DNA from 3 places in the Anaeromicrobium sediminis genome. Region 3 is predicted to be linked to each of the others. Evidence: riboswitches for the same ligand, from Rfam matches in the RefSeq annotation. Region 3 holds a riboswitch; each other region holds the start of a gene.
The links. Region 3 has a riboswitch for thiamine pyrophosphate ahead of thiC (phosphomethylpyrimidine synthase ThiC). Riboswitches for the same ligand answer to the same signal wherever they lie in the genome.

Region 1 (6,239 bases), on a different contig from region 3:
CTATAAAAGAAAAACTTATAGTTAGTTATATATTAATATTGATCATATTAATATGGATAGGTGGATATAGTTTATATACTATAAACAGAATATCGAGTCAATACAATGAGTTTGTGGAAAAGTTAGATACTCTATCTAATGTGAAAAACTCAATAAAGGAAAGTAAGAATTCTCTAGACAATCTACTACTTACAAGGTCTACTAATTATATAGATGATATATATTCTTCTATTGATACGTCCTATGGAGAATTAAATAAGTTAAGTAGAAGGAATATGACTAAAGAAGAGTATAATCTAATGGTTGACTTAAGAAAGCTTATAGGAAGTTACAGGGCCTATAGTGAAGAGACCTTTAGGGTAGCCCTAGGAACGGCAGATGAAAGATATATAATAAATTATAATAATAGTACTAAGGTATATAATTATATAATGGAGTCTGTAGATGAGATAAATAATAAAATATATGAGGAAAATTTTAGAAAATATAAGATAATAAAAGAGCATAATTTGAAATTTACTAGGGCTATCATAGTAATTTTCATAATTAGTATATCCATAAGCATAATGTTCATTTTCTTTTTTTCTAGGAAGTTAATACAGAATGTAAATGCTTTAACTAATCAGGCAGAGGAAGTTTCTAAAGGGAATTTTGAAGTAGACAATCTTAAAATAGATTCTCAGGATGAAATAGGAATACTGTTTAATTCCTTTAACATTATGGTAAAGGAAATTAAATATTTATTAAGTGAGGTAGAAAATAAAACTCGATTGGAAAAGGAAGCACAATTTTTAGCTTTACAATCCCAAATAAATCCTCATTTTTTATTTAACACTTTAAATGTTATTGCTAAAACTGCTTTAATTGAAGGATCAGATAATACTTGTGATTTAATAGAATCCCTATCAGACATTCTAAGGTATACCCTTAGAAATGTGAATTCTACAGTTACCTTAGAAGAAGAAGTATATAGCTTAAGACAATACATATATATACAAAAGACTAGATTTGGAGATAGGATAAAATATATAGAGAATATTGATGATGATTTATTAAACTATAAAATACCCCTATTATCGTTACAGCCCATAGTTGAAAATGCTTTTAAACATGGACTAGAAGGAAAAGAACAGGGGGGAGAAATAGAAGTAAGGATCAATAGTATAAAAAATTATATAAAAATAGAAATAAGGGATAATGGAAAGGGTTTTTATCCATATATGTATTCTAAAGAGAATGCTGGAATAGGTGTGAAAAATGTAAGGGAAAGATTAGGAATTTATTTTAAAAATAAAAGTTTGTTGTTTTTTTATAATACTAAAGAGGGCGCATTAGTAAAAATTATAATACCAAAGGTGGAATAATATATGTATAAAATGCTAATTGCAGATGATGAACCAATAGAAATTGAAGGTATAAAAAAAATAATAGAGAAAAATTTTGAGGATATAACCATAGTCAAGGAAGCAAAGAATGGACGAGAAGTTATAGAGTATTTCCAAGGAAATTCTCCAGATATAGCTTTTTTGGACATTAAAATGCCAGGAATAGATGGTATTAGCGCCCTAAAAGAAATTAGAAAGATGAATAGGAAAACCAAAATAGTCATATTATCAGCCTATGATGATTTTCAATATGCAAAGGAAAGTATATCATTAGATGCCTATGAGTATTTACTAAAGCCTGTTAGAAGAAAAAAGATAATAGAAGTATTAGAAAATATTATAAAAAATATTAAATCGGAAAGAAAAGAAGCTAACAAAAAGGTAAGGCTGCAGGAGGAAATAATAAATATTAAAAGTATAGTGGAGGAAAAATTAATATCATTTATATTAGAAGGTGGCAGTGAGAAAATAAAGGAAATATGCACTAATGAAAATATATTTAAGATTAATATAGATACGGCCCATTTAATAGGAATTAGAACTGATGAGAAAAATAGGGAGTTTGTGGAATCTAAAATAAAAAAGAGCTTCAAGTCAAAGGTAAACTCCATAATGTCTACTTACAATGACAATATATATATATTAATTGAGGAAGAAGAAGCAGATGAGTATTGGATAAAAAAAAGTTTAGAAAAAATAGAAAGGGAATTGAAAAATAATATTAATGAGGAATTAATCTATTGGTATGAGAAAAATAATTACTTTGAGGACATCAAAAAAAATGTAATTAAGATTATAGGAAAGCTAAACACTATAAATACTAACATGGACTTTAATGATGAAAATCGTTTAAGAATATGTAAGGAAGTTTTAAACTTTGATTTGAATTATTATAATGAATTTGAAAAAATGCTAGGATATATAATGAAAAAAACTAATTCCCGTGATTTAAATTTTTATGAAGAAATAAATGAAATAGTAAGCTTTCTTCAATATGGAGCTTTCATGGAAAAAAATGAGATTTATTTTAAAAATAGTAAAGAGATGATTAAAAATAAGAGAAGTAAATCCTCTATTAAAAATGCCATATTAGTAGATTTAGATACTTATGTGAAATTGTGTAGAAGTAATGATCTAATAGAAAATGTAAAGGATTACATTGTAAAGAACTATGATTCAAAAATAAAGTTAGAAGATCTATCATATAAATTTGCCATTAGCACCTTTTATTTAAGTAAATTATTTAAGCAAGAAACGGGACAAAACTTTATAGAGTTTTTAACCCATATAAGAATTGAGAAGGCAAAGAAGATGCTAAAGGAAGGAATACAAGTAAAGGATGTATATAGAAGGGTAGGATATAGTGACCCTAACTATTTTAGTAGGATGTTTAAAAAAATCACAGGAATTTCACCTAGTAAATATGTAAGTAAGAATTAGAGTATGATGAAGATTAGACGGATGCTCAGGGAGTGTGAACTTACGGCAGTCATATAAACAAAAACGTTTATAAGGTAAGTCACTATCAGACTATAGAGTGCGAATATTATATTCACGATAGAAGGTTCACAATTGTTTACAACATAGGATGTTCTGATGTTCCACCTTATAAAAATTTTTCATTCATATTCCCTTGTAAGTAGCCAGGCTTTATTGAATTTGGATATAGTTGGTATATGCAAATATAAAACATTATTTTTAAACTTTACAAACTTAAGATGTTGGATTATACTGGTAGTAGTTAAATAAGTTTGCTAGGGGTGCCTTAGGGCTGAGAAGAAGAAATTCTAACTCTTAAAACCTGATACAATTAATATTGTCGTAGGGAAGCAAGGAATGAATAAGGTTCATTATAAGCTTGCCTAGGTGCAAGCTTTTTTTAATTTAATATGATTTGGGGAGCTCATAGGGATGGGCTGAGAAAGGGATGTTATCTCTGACCCTTATAACCTGATTTGGATAATGCCAACGTAGGGACTAGTATACTGTATTAATATATACATAACTATAGAGACTCTTAATTCATGAAGAATTATAGTTTTAGTATATGGATTTTATACAAGCCTATGAAGGATTTTATCCTATAGGCTTTTTTTAGTTTATATAAAATTTTAGCATTTAAAATGTTAAATAAAAGGGGGAAGAATATGATCATAAATGGCAAAGAGATGGACTTTGGAAAGGTTACAATTACACAATTATTAAAGGGTTTAGATTTAAAAGAAGAAAAAGTAGTTGTAGAAGTGAATTTTCAAATAGTACCTAAAGAAATGTATGAAGAACATATACTTAATAAGGCTGACAAAGTGGAGATAGTAAGCTTTGTGGGAGGTGGTTGATTTGAAAATATATGTAAATGAAAAGGAAATGAGTGTAAATGAGGGAATTACTAGCTTTTCTCTTAGGGATTTAATTAAAAAGGAAGCAGATGTAGTAGTTTTAAATGGATTTATTATTAAGGAAGATGTACCTTTAAAAGAAAATGATAGGGTTGTGTTTATAACTAAAGGAGCAGTTCCAGATAGGGAGGAACTTGAATCACTACTTGTTTCAAGACATACACCAAGGGTGCACGAAAGGGTAGAAAAGGCATGTATAGGAATTGCAGGTCTAGGAGGCCTAGGATCAAATGTGGCCGTAGCTCTAGCTAGAATTGGAATAGGAAAATTAGTTTTAGTAGATTATGATTTGGTTGAACCAAGTAATTTAAATAGACAGCATTATTTTTTAAAGCACATAGGGATGAAAAAGACTAGGGCATTAAAAGAAATAATAAGTGAAATTAATCCCTTTGTAGAAGTTGAAATCAGAGATATTTATTTGGATAAGACCAATATGGAAGAGTCTTTTAAAGATGTGGATATAATAGTGGAGGCCTTCGATAATCCCATTTGTAAGGCAGAATTAGTAAATATTGCATTATCAAAGCTAACTAGTAAATATATTGTGGCTGCATCTGGCATGGCTGGACATTTTTCAAATAATACTATAAAGACAAAAAAGATAAGAGATAAATTTTATTTGATTGGTGATGATATTTCAGAGGCAAAACCAGGATGTGGTCTTATGGCACCACGGGTATCTATTGCAGCAAGCCATCAGGCCAATACTGTACTGAGAATAATTTTAGACGAATATGAGACTTAGGAGTTGACAAATATGGATTTATTAGATATTAGGGGAAATAAACTAAAGAGTAGATTACTTATAGGAACAGGAAAGTTTCCAAGTAAACATATTATTCCTCAAGTAATAGAAAACTGTGAAACACAAGTGGTAACCATGGCAGTGAGACGAGTTGATATTGGATCTAAGGAGGAAAATCTTCTTGATTACATTCCAAAGGATACTATCTTATTACCAAATACATCCGGGGCAAGAAATGCAGAGGAAGCTGTTAGAATCGCAAGGCTAGCAAGGGCCATGGGTTGTGGTAATTGGGTAAAAATAGAGGTTATATCAGATAATAAATATTTACTTCCAGATAATCAAGAGACTATAAAGGCTACAGAAATCTTAGCTAAAGAAGGGTTTATTGTACTTCCTTACATGAATCCAGATTTAATGACAGCAAGAAGATTAGTTGATGCAGGTGCAGCAGCAGTTATGCCTTTAGGGGCTCCTATAGGGACAAATAAGGGTATTAGAACAAAAGAACTTGTACAGATATTAATCGATGAAATTGATTTACCAATAATTGTGGATGCGGGAATTGGAAAGCCTTCTCAGGCAGCTGAGGCTATGGAAATGGGAGCAGCTGCAGTTTTAGTAAATACAGCTATAGCCACCTCAAAGGACCCTGTTCAAATGGGAAAGGCTTTTTCATTGGCAGTAAAGGCTGGAAGAACTGCATATCTTTCAAAAATGGCTCCTATAAAGGAACATGCTCATGCCTCTTCACCTCTTACAGGATTTTTACATAAAGGGGAATTATAATGGCTTTTTATGATGAATATTCAAAATTTAAGGAATTTAATTATGAAGAATTTTTTAATAATCTTACTGAGGAACATATACATAGTATTCTAAATAAGGACAAAATCAATGTTTATGACTACTTAGCATTGTTATCACCTTTAGGGGAGAAGTTCTTAGAAGAGATGGCAAAGAAGGCCCATTCATTGTCAGTAGGGCATTTTGGTAAAACCATATTACTGTTCACACCCATGTATATATCAAATACATGTATAAACCAATGTGCCTATTGTGGATTTAATGTAGACAACCATATAAAAAGAAAAAGATTATCTTTAGAAGAAATAGAAATGGAAGCAAAGGCTATAGCAGCGGAGGGGCTTAAACATGTACTTTTATTAACAGGAGAATCTCCAAAGGCTACACCAGTATCCTACATAGTAGATGCTGTTAATGTTTTGAAAAAATATTTTGATTCCATAGGTATTGAAATATATCCTTTGAATGAAGATGAATATAAACAGGTAGTAAATGCTGGGGTAGATAGTCTTACTGTCTATCAGGAAGTATATGATGAGGATATATATGACAATGTACATATTTCAGGACCAAAAAAAGATTACATATACAGATTAGATGCGCCAGAACGAGGTTGTAAGGCCAATATGAGAACTGTAAACATTGGTGCTCTTCTAGGACTTAATGAGTGGAGAATGGAAGGGTTTATTACGGGAGTCCATGCAAATTATCTTCAGAATAAATATCCCCATGTATCTATTAATGTATCTCCTCCTCGCATACGTCCTCATGCAGGTGTGTTTGAGAATGTATATGAGGTAAGTGACAAAAATCTAGTTCAGAATATTCTTGCCTTAAAGATTTTTTTACCTTACGTAGGAATTACCATTTCCACAAGGGAAGAGGCAATTCTTAGGGATA
Region 2 (6,239 bases), on a different contig from region 3:
TATAATTAGAAATGTCATATCTATTCATTATTCTATTTTCTTCATTTCTTAATTTAACACTTCCAACTTTTCCTGGTTGAATTTTTTTAAGAAACTCTTGAGCTTTTTTCTTAGCTTCTTCTTCTGATATGGATGGTACACTTATCTTTTCATCATAATCATAAGAATCCTTGGTACAATCCAATAAAATTCCCGTATTAGCATCTATTTCAACACGAAAATTAACTCCACCATTTTCTTTACGATTTCTCCATCTTATTCTCCATACTTTACTGTCTTTCTGTCTCCAACTCTTTTCTAACTCTATTCTCGTTTCAAATTTTTTCTCATCAATCTCTGTGGCAAAATAATTCTTTAGAAACTCCTTTCCTATGTCCGTCGCCTTATCCTTTGATATTTTCACATTGGTTTCACTTGTGTCTTCATTAGCAAAGGCTGGCATACTAATTGAAAATACCATCACAAGAACTAAAAAAAGACTCATAATCTTTCTTTGCAAATTTAACATCCCCTTTTCCTTTTATTTCCTATTACATTGTAATATATTTCCACAAATAATGTAATAGTACTCTAATAATAAAAAGTTTTTTATATAAAAAAGGCATGCGACCTATGCTTCGCTAGGAACCCCTATGGTTTCCTTCGACGATTGCTACCGCAATCTGAGCACCCTCCTTCAAAGAGGCAGGGGAACTCTTCACCTACAACCCCTTCTTTTTTTATTGATTTATAGTTTTCATGATAATTAACTTTCCTAGACAATAAAAAGGCCCTCAAAAGAGGGCCTATTTTAATATTTCATATTTTTAAGTGGTTTATGTAAAAGTCCGTATATGAATATTGAAATTATTATTTCAGGTATCAAATAGGAACCATTATATATAATTGAATAGGTAAGGGGACTTACTCCCTCTGGTGCATAAGAGGACCATACTACAACCCCAGAAACTACATGGGCTGCAAATCTCATAAATATACCTATAAACACTCCTAGCATTTCCTTTGGTAGACTTCCCTTAAAGAAACCAGCCAGTCCTAAAAATCCAAAAGCAACACTATAATCAAACAAAATTGATACTATGTGAAAAGACCATTTAGGACCTAATATGAATTGTATTGTACCATATACAATTCCAACGAAAACTCCCGGTCCACCTCCCCATCTTAGGGCATATACTAAGATAGGAACCATACTACCAGCTGTTATAGAACCGCCATTGGGAAGTTGATATATTTTAACAAGACTAAGTACATATGCCAAAGCTATAACTATACCACCTTCAATTAATTTCTTTGTTGAAGAATTTTTCATTTATAACCCCTCCTAAAAAAATACATAATTGCCTAGTAAACAAAATAAACCATGTACTTGGAAAGCACATGGTTTTTTATTAAAAAATCACTACACTTCCCTTCGCTAGTTCTAACTAGATCAGGTTCAAAGGGTTACAGAATCAAGTCTGCTCTCAGCCTTTAGGCACCCCCAGTGAATACATAACTATTCAATTTCACGACCATAATATCATACCTATAAATTTTTGTCAAAAATGACCTTTCATATTTTTACTATTGACACATTTTCTAAAAGATACTATTATATTAAGCATACATTTAAATAATCCGTTTGCAGTTCAATAATAGAGGTGCGATATTTATTAGTATTATAACTGAGTTAAGCAACTTTGACGTTATGAGAAAGGAAATTTCGCCGAAATGTATGACTGATAGCTTTAAGGTCATATGTTGGGACTATACAGAATATGTATGGGACTGTCACAAAGTTTTTCTTTGTGGAGGGCTATTGTTGGAATTAGAAATATCATACGTTTTTTTGACGTGTTTCTAACTCCTTAAGCCTTAGCTTAAGGAGTTTTTTTATTTTACACCCCAATAGCAATATAAGTTTGAATTAGTAAACGGATAGACAAAATAGGGGGAAGAAAAAATGAAAAGAAGAGTCTTTATACTTACTTTATTATTTATTTTATTAATGACTACTGTCTCTTTAGCTGTGGACCCAGAAGTGGCCCAAGCTAATGCAGACAAATATGGTTTATTAACATTATTACCACCATTAGTTGCCATCGCATTGGCTTTTGTGACTAAAAACGTGGTACTGTCCTTATTCATAGGAGTGTTCTCCGGGACTTTCTTAATAGCACTTAACACAAATAATTTCTTTGGTGCTATTATCCACGGTTTTTTAAATATTGTTAACCACATATTAGGTTCCCTTGCTGATAGCTGGAATGCAGGTATTATCCTTCAGTGTTTAGCAATCGGAGGCCTTATAGGTGTTATATCTAAAATGGGTGGAGCAAGGGCCGTAGCTGAAGCTCTAGCCAAAAGAGCTAAGACTCCTGTAAGTGCCCAATTAGTAACTTGGCTTTTAGGTTTAGTTGTATTCTTTGATGATTATGCAAATGCCTTAATCGTAGGTCCTATTATGAGACCAGTAACAGACAAATTAAAGATATCTAGAGAGAGATTGGCCTTCATAATCGATGCTACAGCTGCTCCAATTGCAGGTATTGCCCTTATCTCCACTTGGGTAGGTTATGAAATAGGACTTATAAAAGACGCCTATGAATCCATTGGACAAAGTGTAAATGCCTATGGTGTATTTATGGAAACTATACCTTATAGATTTTATAACATTCTTATATTAGTATTTATAGTTGCCACATCCATAATGTTAAAAGAGTTTGGACCAATGCACAAGGCGGAAGTTAGAGCTAGAACTACAGGAAAATTATTACCAGATGGAGCTACTGCCATGTCCTGTGATGAAGGTGATGATTTAGAACCAAAGGAAGGAATCACATTAAGTGTATGGAATGCTATAATTCCTATAAGTACATTAATAGTCGCAGCATTTGTTGGTTTTTACTTTAATGGATATGGGTATTTAGATGAAACTGTTAAAGCAGCAGTAGATGGATCTCCATTGTCAGTAATGGCCATTAGAGAAACCTTTGGTGCATCTGATGCAAGTATAGTTTTATTCCAAGCAGCATTAATCGCCAGTGTAATTGCCATAATCATGGCTGTAGGAAAGAAAATTCTTACCGTATCTGAAGCAATTGATACTTGGGTTCAAGGCACAAAGTCATTAGTTATTACAGCAGTAATATTATTATTAGCTTGGTCCTTATCAGGAACTATTAAGGAATTAGGTACTGCTAAATTTTTAGTTTCAATTTTATCAGATAAGATTCCAGCATTCTTATTACCGTCAATAATATTTGTATTAGGATCTATCATATCCTTTGCTACAGGAACTTCATATGGTACTATGGGTATCCTAATGCCATTAGCTATACCTCTAGCTTATGCCATATCTCCAGAAACTAGTTATGTAGTAATGAGTGCAGGAGCAGTTTTAACAGGCGCAATCTTTGGAGACCACTGTTCTCCCATATCAGATACGACCATATTATCTTCCATGGGTTCTGCATGTGACCACTTAGAACACGTTAAGACTCAGCTATATTATGCTTTAAGCGTAGGCCTAATATCCGTATTATTTGGATATATTCCTGTAGGACTTGGAATTCCAGTTTGGATAGTACTACCAGTAGCTATCATATTAATATTTGTAGTAGTTAAGTTCTTTGGAAAAAGTGTACCAGATGCAGTAGAGAATATTGAAAATAAAGTAGCATAAATTTAAGGACCATGAATTTCATGGTCCTTTTAGGCTGTTGACAAACCCGAATTTCTTCGTTGTTGCTGAAACCAAGAACCCTTACGTATGTCTATATACGCTGCGGTCTCTTGGTTTCAGCACGCCTCGAACTTAAATTTTGTCAAAAGTCTATAATCTTGTAGACTTTGTCTACAATCTGTAAGGACCATGAATTTCATGGTCCTTTATTTTACGGGAATTTGTATTTCTGTTATATAATTTCGTTCATCTTTAGCCACAAGTAGGTCAATTAAAGATATTTCTACAACTTTACCTGTAACTTCATATCCCTTATTCTTAATATAATCTAACATTTTTTTAAATGTTTTATGGGTATCCTTGTACTTACCCCTATGATACGAACACACATATTTGCCCTTAGGTAATTTTTTAATATCGCTCACATCATCATCCTGTGTGAATAAAAATAAGCCTGAGAAAGACTCGTATTTACCCTTTAGAACATCTTCATATTCCAGAGTAACTCCTACTTCATCCTTCACTTCAAGGTAATGTTCATTGGCCATTTCATATATGTCCTTTATGGCCATACCAAATTCAGTAAAATCCTGACCATTAATTAGAGGTTTATATATTATATTTCTTTCACCTATATATTTTTCATGAACTTTAAAATCGTCTATTAAAAGGGCCTTATCTATTATGTTCAATTTATTGATTATTTTTTTCCTTGCGTAATTTAATTCTTCTATCTTTTCATCTACTAATTTTAAGTGAGACTTTAATTGTTCTTTGCTATTTTTCACATGACCTTCATTTAAATAATTTTTTATATCCTTTAATGACATTCCTAATAATTTCAAATAACTTATAGTTTCTAATGTTTCTAATTGTGCCTCAGTATAATATCTGTAACCAGTTTTTTCATCTGTATGTTCAGGTTTTAATAGGTCTATTCTGTCATAATACCTTAGGGTCTGAATAGATATTCTATGTATCTTTGCCACTTGTCCAATTGAAAACATATCATTCATTTTTCATAACTCCCCATTAAAATTTATTTAGTAACCTATTTACCTATATTCTATACTAACTTTCAAATATTATCTATTAACTTTTAAAAAATTCGAAAAATTAAAAGGGTGTGAAATTTTTCCACACCCTTTTAATTTTATACTATGTGCTCTTTATCATTACTTGTAAACACCTTATATGCATCCTTAGTTAATATTAACGCAAATAGTAACAGCAGTGCTGGTAATGCCACTAATATATAATTTTCACTGGCAAGATTTTGCTTTATGAGTAATATTAAAGCAAATACAGTTACGGCTAGCATGAATATCATAGGAATTATGAACATCTTATAATTCTTTCCACTTTTCTTTAACCATACGGCAACGGCTATTAGGGCTAGTACTGCTAGTAATTGATTTGCTGATCCAAATATTGGCCAAATCTTAGTCCAACTACCACTACCTAACCATCCTCCTAAAACAACCGTAATACCTGTAGCCACATATCTATTGGCTAATATATTTTCACTTTCCCCTTCCTTTTGATCAATCATCTCTTGAAATATGAATCTTCCAAGTCTTGTTCCCGTATCTAAACTAGTAAGGGCAAAGGCTGATATAGCTAATGCTACAAAAGATTTACCCGTAGCATAAGGAATTCCAAACTTAGACATAAATACTCCTATACCATCGGAAAATACATTTATAGGACCTCCAGCACCTAATAACTCTGCAAACTTATCCTTAGTCACATAAGCTGCTGTTATGATTGCTATAACTGCAAGGACACATTCTATAAGCATACTTCCATATCCAACAATCTTAGCATCTGCTTCGCTGTCTAATTGTTTAGAAGACGTACCCGATCCAACTAATGAATGGAATCCAGATATGGCACCACAGGCCACAGTTACAAATAACATAGGGAATAATAGTTTTCCTCCCACGTTGAAAGAAGTAACTGCTGGCAATTCTATAGTCGGTCTATATATTACTATACCTAAAACAGCCCCTATAAGCATGGCATATAATAAGAATGAGTTCAAATAATCTCTTGGCTGTAGTAGTATCCAAACGGGAGTTACAGATGCAACAAATATGTATCCCAATAATATATATATCCATACTTGTTTAGAAAGAACTAATGGAAACTTTACTCCAAGTACTATACATCCAAATAAAAGTACTACACCAATTATACTAGAAATACCAAGAGGCATTCCCCTTCTATATACAAAGAAACCAAATAATATGGCAAGCATTATAAACATTACTGATGATGAAGCTGCTGCTGGTACACTTACAAAGGTATTAGCAACTATATTAACAAAGGCCGCTATAACTAATAGTAATGTAAGCCAAGCAAATATACCAAATAACTTCTTACCCTTTTTACCAATATTAACTTCTATAATTTCACCTATAGATTTACCATCATGTCTTATAGATGCAAATATGGAACTGTAATCTTGTACACCACCAAAGAATATCCCTCCAATAATTATCCAAAGCATAACTGGTAGCCATCCAAATACTGCTGCGGCAATAGGTCCTACTATAGGCCCTGCCCCCGC
Region 3 (6,239 bases):
TATAATAAACTTTCAACTACTTTTTTCCACTTTTAAATTTAATTTATGTGGAATATTTTGATCCATAAAATAAAAAGAGATGATATAATTACCATCTCCCTTTATACTTTATTAGTAAAACATAGCGTACAAATATTTTTCCCTAATACCCTTATTAAATTATCTATACTTATATATTTTAATGTATCCGCACCTATTTCATCTCTTATTTCTTCTAGATTTTTAAAGTGACCTATTATATTTTCATTCTTCATATTTATTCCCAGGTCACATTTCCCCCTTATAATAGGAGAAGCTATCCTATAATGTATCCTATTAGCACCTACTTTTTTTAACTTACCTATTAATTCCTTACTTGTAGTTCCACTTACTAAGGAATCATCTATTACAACTATATCTTTTCCTCTTACTTTATCCTTTAATATAAAAAACTTATCATTTACTTTGTTTTTCCTATTCTTTGGAGCTATAAAGGTTCTTCCTACATATTTATTTCTGAGGATTCCTGGTTCATATTTAATATTAGATTGGTCAGCATAACCTATGGATGGTAAAGTTCCTGTGTCTGGCACTCCCATGACCATATGAGCCTTACTAAAGTCTTCTTTTCCTAAAATTTTTCCTAATTTACTTCTTATTTGCCCTACACAAATTCCGTCTATCTTAGAGTCTTCCCTAGCAAAGTATATATATTCAAAGGCACATGTATTGCATACTTCATTTCCTTTTCTTATTACGGAAACTCCATTTTTATCTATTTTTATTGCTTCTCCTGCCATTAAGTCTCTTATAAATGAGCCTCCCATAGCCTCTATGGCGCAACTTTCTGATGCTACTATGTACCCGTTCTGGATCTTTCCTATACATATGGGGCGAATTCCTAAAGGGTCCCTCATGGCTATTAATTCATTATCTTTTATAATAACTACTGCATATGCACCCTTTATATTATTGTAAATCCCCCTTATACCATCTTTTTCAAATACTTTTAATATTACTTCTGAATCCGTATCCGTACTAAATTTTCTTCCCTTTTTTTCAAGAATTTTTTTAATATCCTCTCCATTTGTTAGGGTTCCATTATGAGCTAAACTAATATTATTACTAAGGAGGGGTTGACTATTTTTAATAGTACTCTCCCCCCATGTGGAATATCTTACATGGCCTATCAATAGATTAGTATCAATCTGAAGTCCTTCAAATAAGTTATCTACTAATCCCATCTTCCTAATATTTTCAATTTCATTATCATTTCTATAGGATATACCACAACTTTCTTGACCCCTATGTTGTAGGGCCAATAGGCCTGAGTATACTTTTGTTTCCATATTTTCTTTTTTATTAAAAAATACTCCCAATATTCCACATTCTTCTTTGAATTTATCATTAAACTCATCTATTTTCATGATTAATCATCATCTCTTAATATGTTTATATCTTTCCCAGCCATTACTTTGTTCATGTTTCTCATTGAACACATTTTTCCACACATGGTACAGCTATCTTCATCATGTGGCATAGATTCTTCCCTATATCTTCTTGCTTTTTCTGGATCCATACTCAATTTAAACATTTTTTCCCAGTCTAAATTTTGTCTAGCTTCACTCATTGCAAAATCCCAATTCCTTGCTCCCGGTATATTTTTAGCAATATCTCCTGCATGGGCTGCTATTTTAGATGCTATAATTCCTTCCTTCATATCCTCTAAGTTTGGTAATCTAAGATGTTCTGCAGGAGTTACATAGCATAAGAAGTCTGCTCCTGAGCTAGCTGCAATAGCACCTCCTATGGCACTTGTTATGTGGTCATATCCTGGTGCCACATCTGTAACTATAGGACCTAATACATAAAATGGAGCTCCATGACATAATCTTTTCTCAAGTAGCATATTTGCCTCTATTTCATTTATTGCCATATGACCTGGACCCTCTATCATAACTTGTACATCCTTCTCCCAAGCCCTCTTAGTAAGTTCTCCTAATGTTATTAATTCTTTAATTTGGCTTGCATCAGTAGAGTCATTTATACTTCCTGGTCTTAATGCATCACCTAAACTTAAGGTAACATCGTATTCTCTACATATATCTAAAAGTTCGTCATAGTATTCATAAAAAGGATTTTCCATGTTATTTAATTCCATCCATGCATATGTTAATGATCCACCCCTAGATACTATATGATTTAATCTTTTATTTCTTTTGAATGTATTTACAGTTTCTTTATTTAACCCAGCATGGATAGTAACAAAGTCCACACCATCCTTTGCATGCTTTCTTACCACATCTAAAAACTCTTCTGCCTTTATATCCTTCAGTTCCTTATCATAAAAACCAACTGCATCATAAATTGGTACAGTTCCTATCATAGCTGGAGAAATTTCTACTATTTTTTTTCTAAATTCCTCTGTTTTTCCAAATGAACTTAAATCCATTATGGCTTCTGCTTTCATATCTATGGCCATTTTTACCTTTTCAATTTCTTTTTCTATGCTAGGACAATCCTTCGATATTCCTAAATTTACATTTATTTTAGTTCTAAGTCCACTACCAATTCCTTCTGGACTAATACTTTCATGATTCTTATTAGCTGGTATTACTACTAATCCTTTTGCCACTAAGTCTCTTAATTTGTGTATATCCATATTTTCCTTTTCCGATACTATTTCCATTTCCTTTGTTATTACACCAGCTTTAGCCGCTTCCATTTGAGTATTATATTTCATAATTCTCCCCCTTATGATTTATTAAATAATTAAAGTTTTAAAGGGTAGGGTTATGGCTGACTCTCATAAAGCTATCTGATTTTAAAATTATGGAATAACTATACACATAGAACTAAATATAGACATATTTATTTATAAAATTAGTAGGTTAAACTGTATTTTTATATAAAAAAATAGACTCGTAACGAGTCTATTTTATATGAATGGTACACAATTATCCCATACTAAATATAAACATCCCTACGTTGGCATTATCCAAAATCAGGTTATGAGGGTCAGAAATAACATTTCTCTCTCAGGCTATCCTTATAGCCTCCCCTTGTCTTAATATTATTTTTTACAATTTAAGTATACTTTTTTTATCTTACCTTGTAAAGGTCTATAGATTATAAAATTATTTAACTTTTTATATAGACCCCATTGTCTCATATGCCAATATTCTTTTACCAGTCTTTTAGATCTAAATAAGAAAAGTTCTTCTTGCTTAATATATTAAAGGCCACCTTTTGGTGTGACTTGACTGCTTCTTGAAATTTATACCAATGACTTTTTTTATAAGTCTTAGGATTTTTCCAGGTATATATATCTGTTAGGGGATCATATCTATTTAACCCTACACTAACTCCATTTACAGATATTACACTCCTATCCCTTATTCCTAAAATTTCTTCATTTACTACCTCATCAAACCATGTGTCCTTTTTATAATCCTCTAATGCCACTCCTCCATACTCTTTTTTCATAGCCAATTCTTTATATCTTTTTATGCGATTTTCTTTTTCGTCATTTCCTTGGTCCATTTTCCCTATGGCATTACTTAAATCCTCTAATAATTTTTTAGATTCCCAATGTACATGTTCTGCAGTTCCATTTGGATTTAAGAACAAATAAAGTTTCCTAAATATTTCCCTTGCTGCTTGCAAAGATCGTTCCTTATTATTTACTTTAATATATTTTCCCACTAATCTACTGTCTTTCCAAATCAGGGCTGGCCAATCAGGATAAAAATAGGCAGAAGCATGACCTATAAATGGTATAACCTTTTCTACTCCTCCATCCACAGAATTAAATGTATCATAAAGTCCAATAAAGTTTTGATGTGCCCAAGTATCTGCAAAGGAATGGGTAGCTATTCCAATCCTATATAGATTTTTGCTATAAATTGCCGCATCAAATATGTTATTAGCATTCGTACTATTTGGTGTAGTATTTAACATATGTAATTTCCCATCTTTCCTTCTTGCAGATACAGCCAGGGGATCTCCAGGGATAAAATGAAATAATGGGTATATTCTAAATAATTTCTTCTTAGGTTTGATTATATTCATAGTCTGACTAATATGATTTGTATATTCTTCTACAGTTCCTTTATTTATGGTAAAAATCATATTATTATTATCCACATATTGAGAAGCTATACTTATTATTTTAGCTGATTCTGGTCTAAATCCCGCTCGGGTAGCTATTAGATAGGTCATATAATAATGAAACTCTGTATTCATAAAAAACCCCCACTCACATAATTTATACATTATATGAATAGGGGTAGTACATAATGCCTTAACTTTTTTCTTTACTATAGATTACAAGTAAAATAAGTACCTATTATAACTGCTATATAATTCAATTTCTTACGTTTGTCTTTTTATTTTTATTAATATATATTCCTACAAGTATTATTAAGGGTAAAAATACTTCAAATACTAAACCATAATAGGGATATATTTTAGTACTCCAACCTATAATGGCCATAACTGAAGGATAAACAATATAGGAAACACCCAATATTAATAGGCCTATGGGTGTCACTATATGATTATATCTTTTCATATTTAACACAGTACTTATTCCCTTAGCTGCAAAATATATGCAAGTAGCCACTTTCACAAATGTGGCTAGACTCGTTGCTAAGATGGTGACAATTTCCATCCTTTCTAAAAACTCTCCTAAGTTAGCTTGGCTAGCCACCACGTATACGGGAAAATATGTATTTGCATATATGTTATGACCAATTACTAATAGTTCAGCAACTGTAACTCCAACTAAAGTCATTCCACCTATCAATATACCTTTAGCATAACTTTTATACGCATTTTTCTTATCTTTAATTTCTTCTATTAAAACTATACACAACAAGGTTTCTGCAAAGGGAAAAGTAAAGGTACTTAATGTTGCCTTCATAAGATTTGAAATGCCACAATGTAATATGGGCATTATATTTAAATAATCCATCCTAGGTATTAATATTAATATGGTAAATATGGGTATAGGTGATGTGAAAAATACTACTATTACTGCAGATTTACCTATTGCACCAGGACCTTCTTTTACTGCTACTATAGCAAGGAGTATTATTCCTATCATAAAAATAAATAATGGTGTATTATTTAATGTGGTTGATGTGGGAAATTCTCCAAAATCTCTCACAGTTAATCCACATAAATGTATGCTGTACCATATATATAATATATTTATTATACTTCCAATAAATTTACCAAAAACTGTTTCTATTATTTTAAAAAAACTTTTATTATTATATTTACCTATTATATGAGAATATACTTTTACTATTCCTACACATAGTACCATTCCCATAAATATGGCTATCCATATATCTTCCTTGGCTTGAGCCCCCAAGGGAAGTATAAACCCTGATGACAATATGAACAATATTACTATACAACTACCCTGTACTTCATTTATTTTGTCATTACTCATAAAAACAGCACTCCGCTCTAATTATTAACCATAATAGGACTATCTTTCTTTTCACTCCCCTTTATTAAAACATCCACATTTATGTTAAATTTTACTTCATCAAACACTTTATCCCAATCCCCTTTAACTTTATTCCATAATTCAGGTTGTTGAGCCTTCACATATCTAGAGAAATCAAATATATCTACTCCAAATTCATTTTGAACCTTTTTTATTAAATCTTCTATATCCTTCTTTTTCTTTTCTTCTAATTCTTTCATAAGAACTCTTCTCTTTTCCTTTATATAATCCACATTTCCACCTAGCTCAATTATATTTGCCTCTATGTCTATATCCATATAAATATTTATTTCATTATCCACCAGTTTTACTTTTGTTCTAGTTTTACTGCTCAATATTTTAAGGCCTACAGGAATTTCTCCATCATAATATTCATATCCCCTTTTAACATTATCTTCTATAGTTAATAGTGTTCTAGATTCATCGTCACTCAACCACCCTAATAACCTATCCTTTTTAAATACAGCTAATCCTGTTACTATAATAGTTTCTGTTCCATTATTTTTTTCTATTTTTACTCCTGGTAATGAAGGATTTTGATTAGGCTCATATAGCCTTTGTATGAACTCATCCATAGGAACAGCACGTAGTCCTATTAAACTATTTTGACTTTCCATCTTAAGAATTCTGTCTATTCGAAAGGAAGGTATGGGCATATATTCCTTTTCTTTTACTTTTAATATGTCTGCTGCACTTTTTTCTTTAGAAATAAGTATCCATATGTCATTTCTCATTTCAC

Region 1: another riboswitch for thiamine pyrophosphate. It lies ahead of thiS (sulfur carrier protein ThiS); the one in region 3 lies ahead of thiC (phosphomethylpyrimidine synthase ThiC).
Region 2: another riboswitch for thiamine pyrophosphate. It lies ahead of thiT (energy-coupled thiamine transporter ThiT); the one in region 3 lies ahead of thiC (phosphomethylpyrimidine synthase ThiC).

The regions. Positions count from the first base shown of each region.
Region 1 covers NZ_NIBG01000007.1:108,753-114,991, reverse strand. The annotation lists gene CCE28_RS09890 (sensor histidine kinase) at 1-1,364, shown strand, start outside; gene CCE28_RS09885 (response regulator transcription factor) at 1,368-2,825, shown strand; TPP riboswitch at 3,132-3,230, shown strand; TPP riboswitch at 3,271-3,380, shown strand; gene thiS (sulfur carrier protein ThiS) at 3,533-3,724, shown strand; gene thiF (sulfur carrier protein ThiS adenylyltransferase ThiF) at 3,717-4,532, shown strand; gene CCE28_RS09870 (thiazole synthase) at 4,545-5,321, shown strand; gene thiH (2-iminoacetate synthase ThiH) at 5,321-6,239, shown strand, end outside.
Region 2 covers NZ_NIBG01000025.1:49,139-55,377, reverse strand. The annotation lists gene CCE28_RS18825 (YcdB/YcdC domain-containing protein) at 1-499, opposite strand, end outside; gene thiT (energy-coupled thiamine transporter ThiT) at 791-1,312, opposite strand; TPP riboswitch at 1,393-1,495, opposite strand; lysine riboswitch at 1,631-1,809, shown strand; gene CCE28_RS18815 (Na+/H+ antiporter NhaC family protein) at 1,946-3,667, shown strand; gene CCE28_RS18810 (MerR family transcriptional regulator) at 3,874-4,683, opposite strand; gene CCE28_RS18805 (carbon starvation CstA family protein) at 4,821-6,239, opposite strand, start outside.
Region 3 covers NZ_NIBG01000018.1:31,049-37,287, reverse strand. The annotation lists gene purF (amidophosphoribosyltransferase) at 102-1,406, opposite strand; gene thiC (phosphomethylpyrimidine synthase ThiC) at 1,409-2,722, opposite strand; TPP riboswitch at 2,943-3,052, opposite strand; gene CCE28_RS16415 (DUF6765 family protein) at 3,166-4,224, opposite strand; gene CCE28_RS16410 (GerAB/ArcD/ProY family transporter) at 4,346-5,440, opposite strand; gene CCE28_RS16405 (Ger(x)C family spore germination protein) at 5,458-6,239, opposite strand, start outside.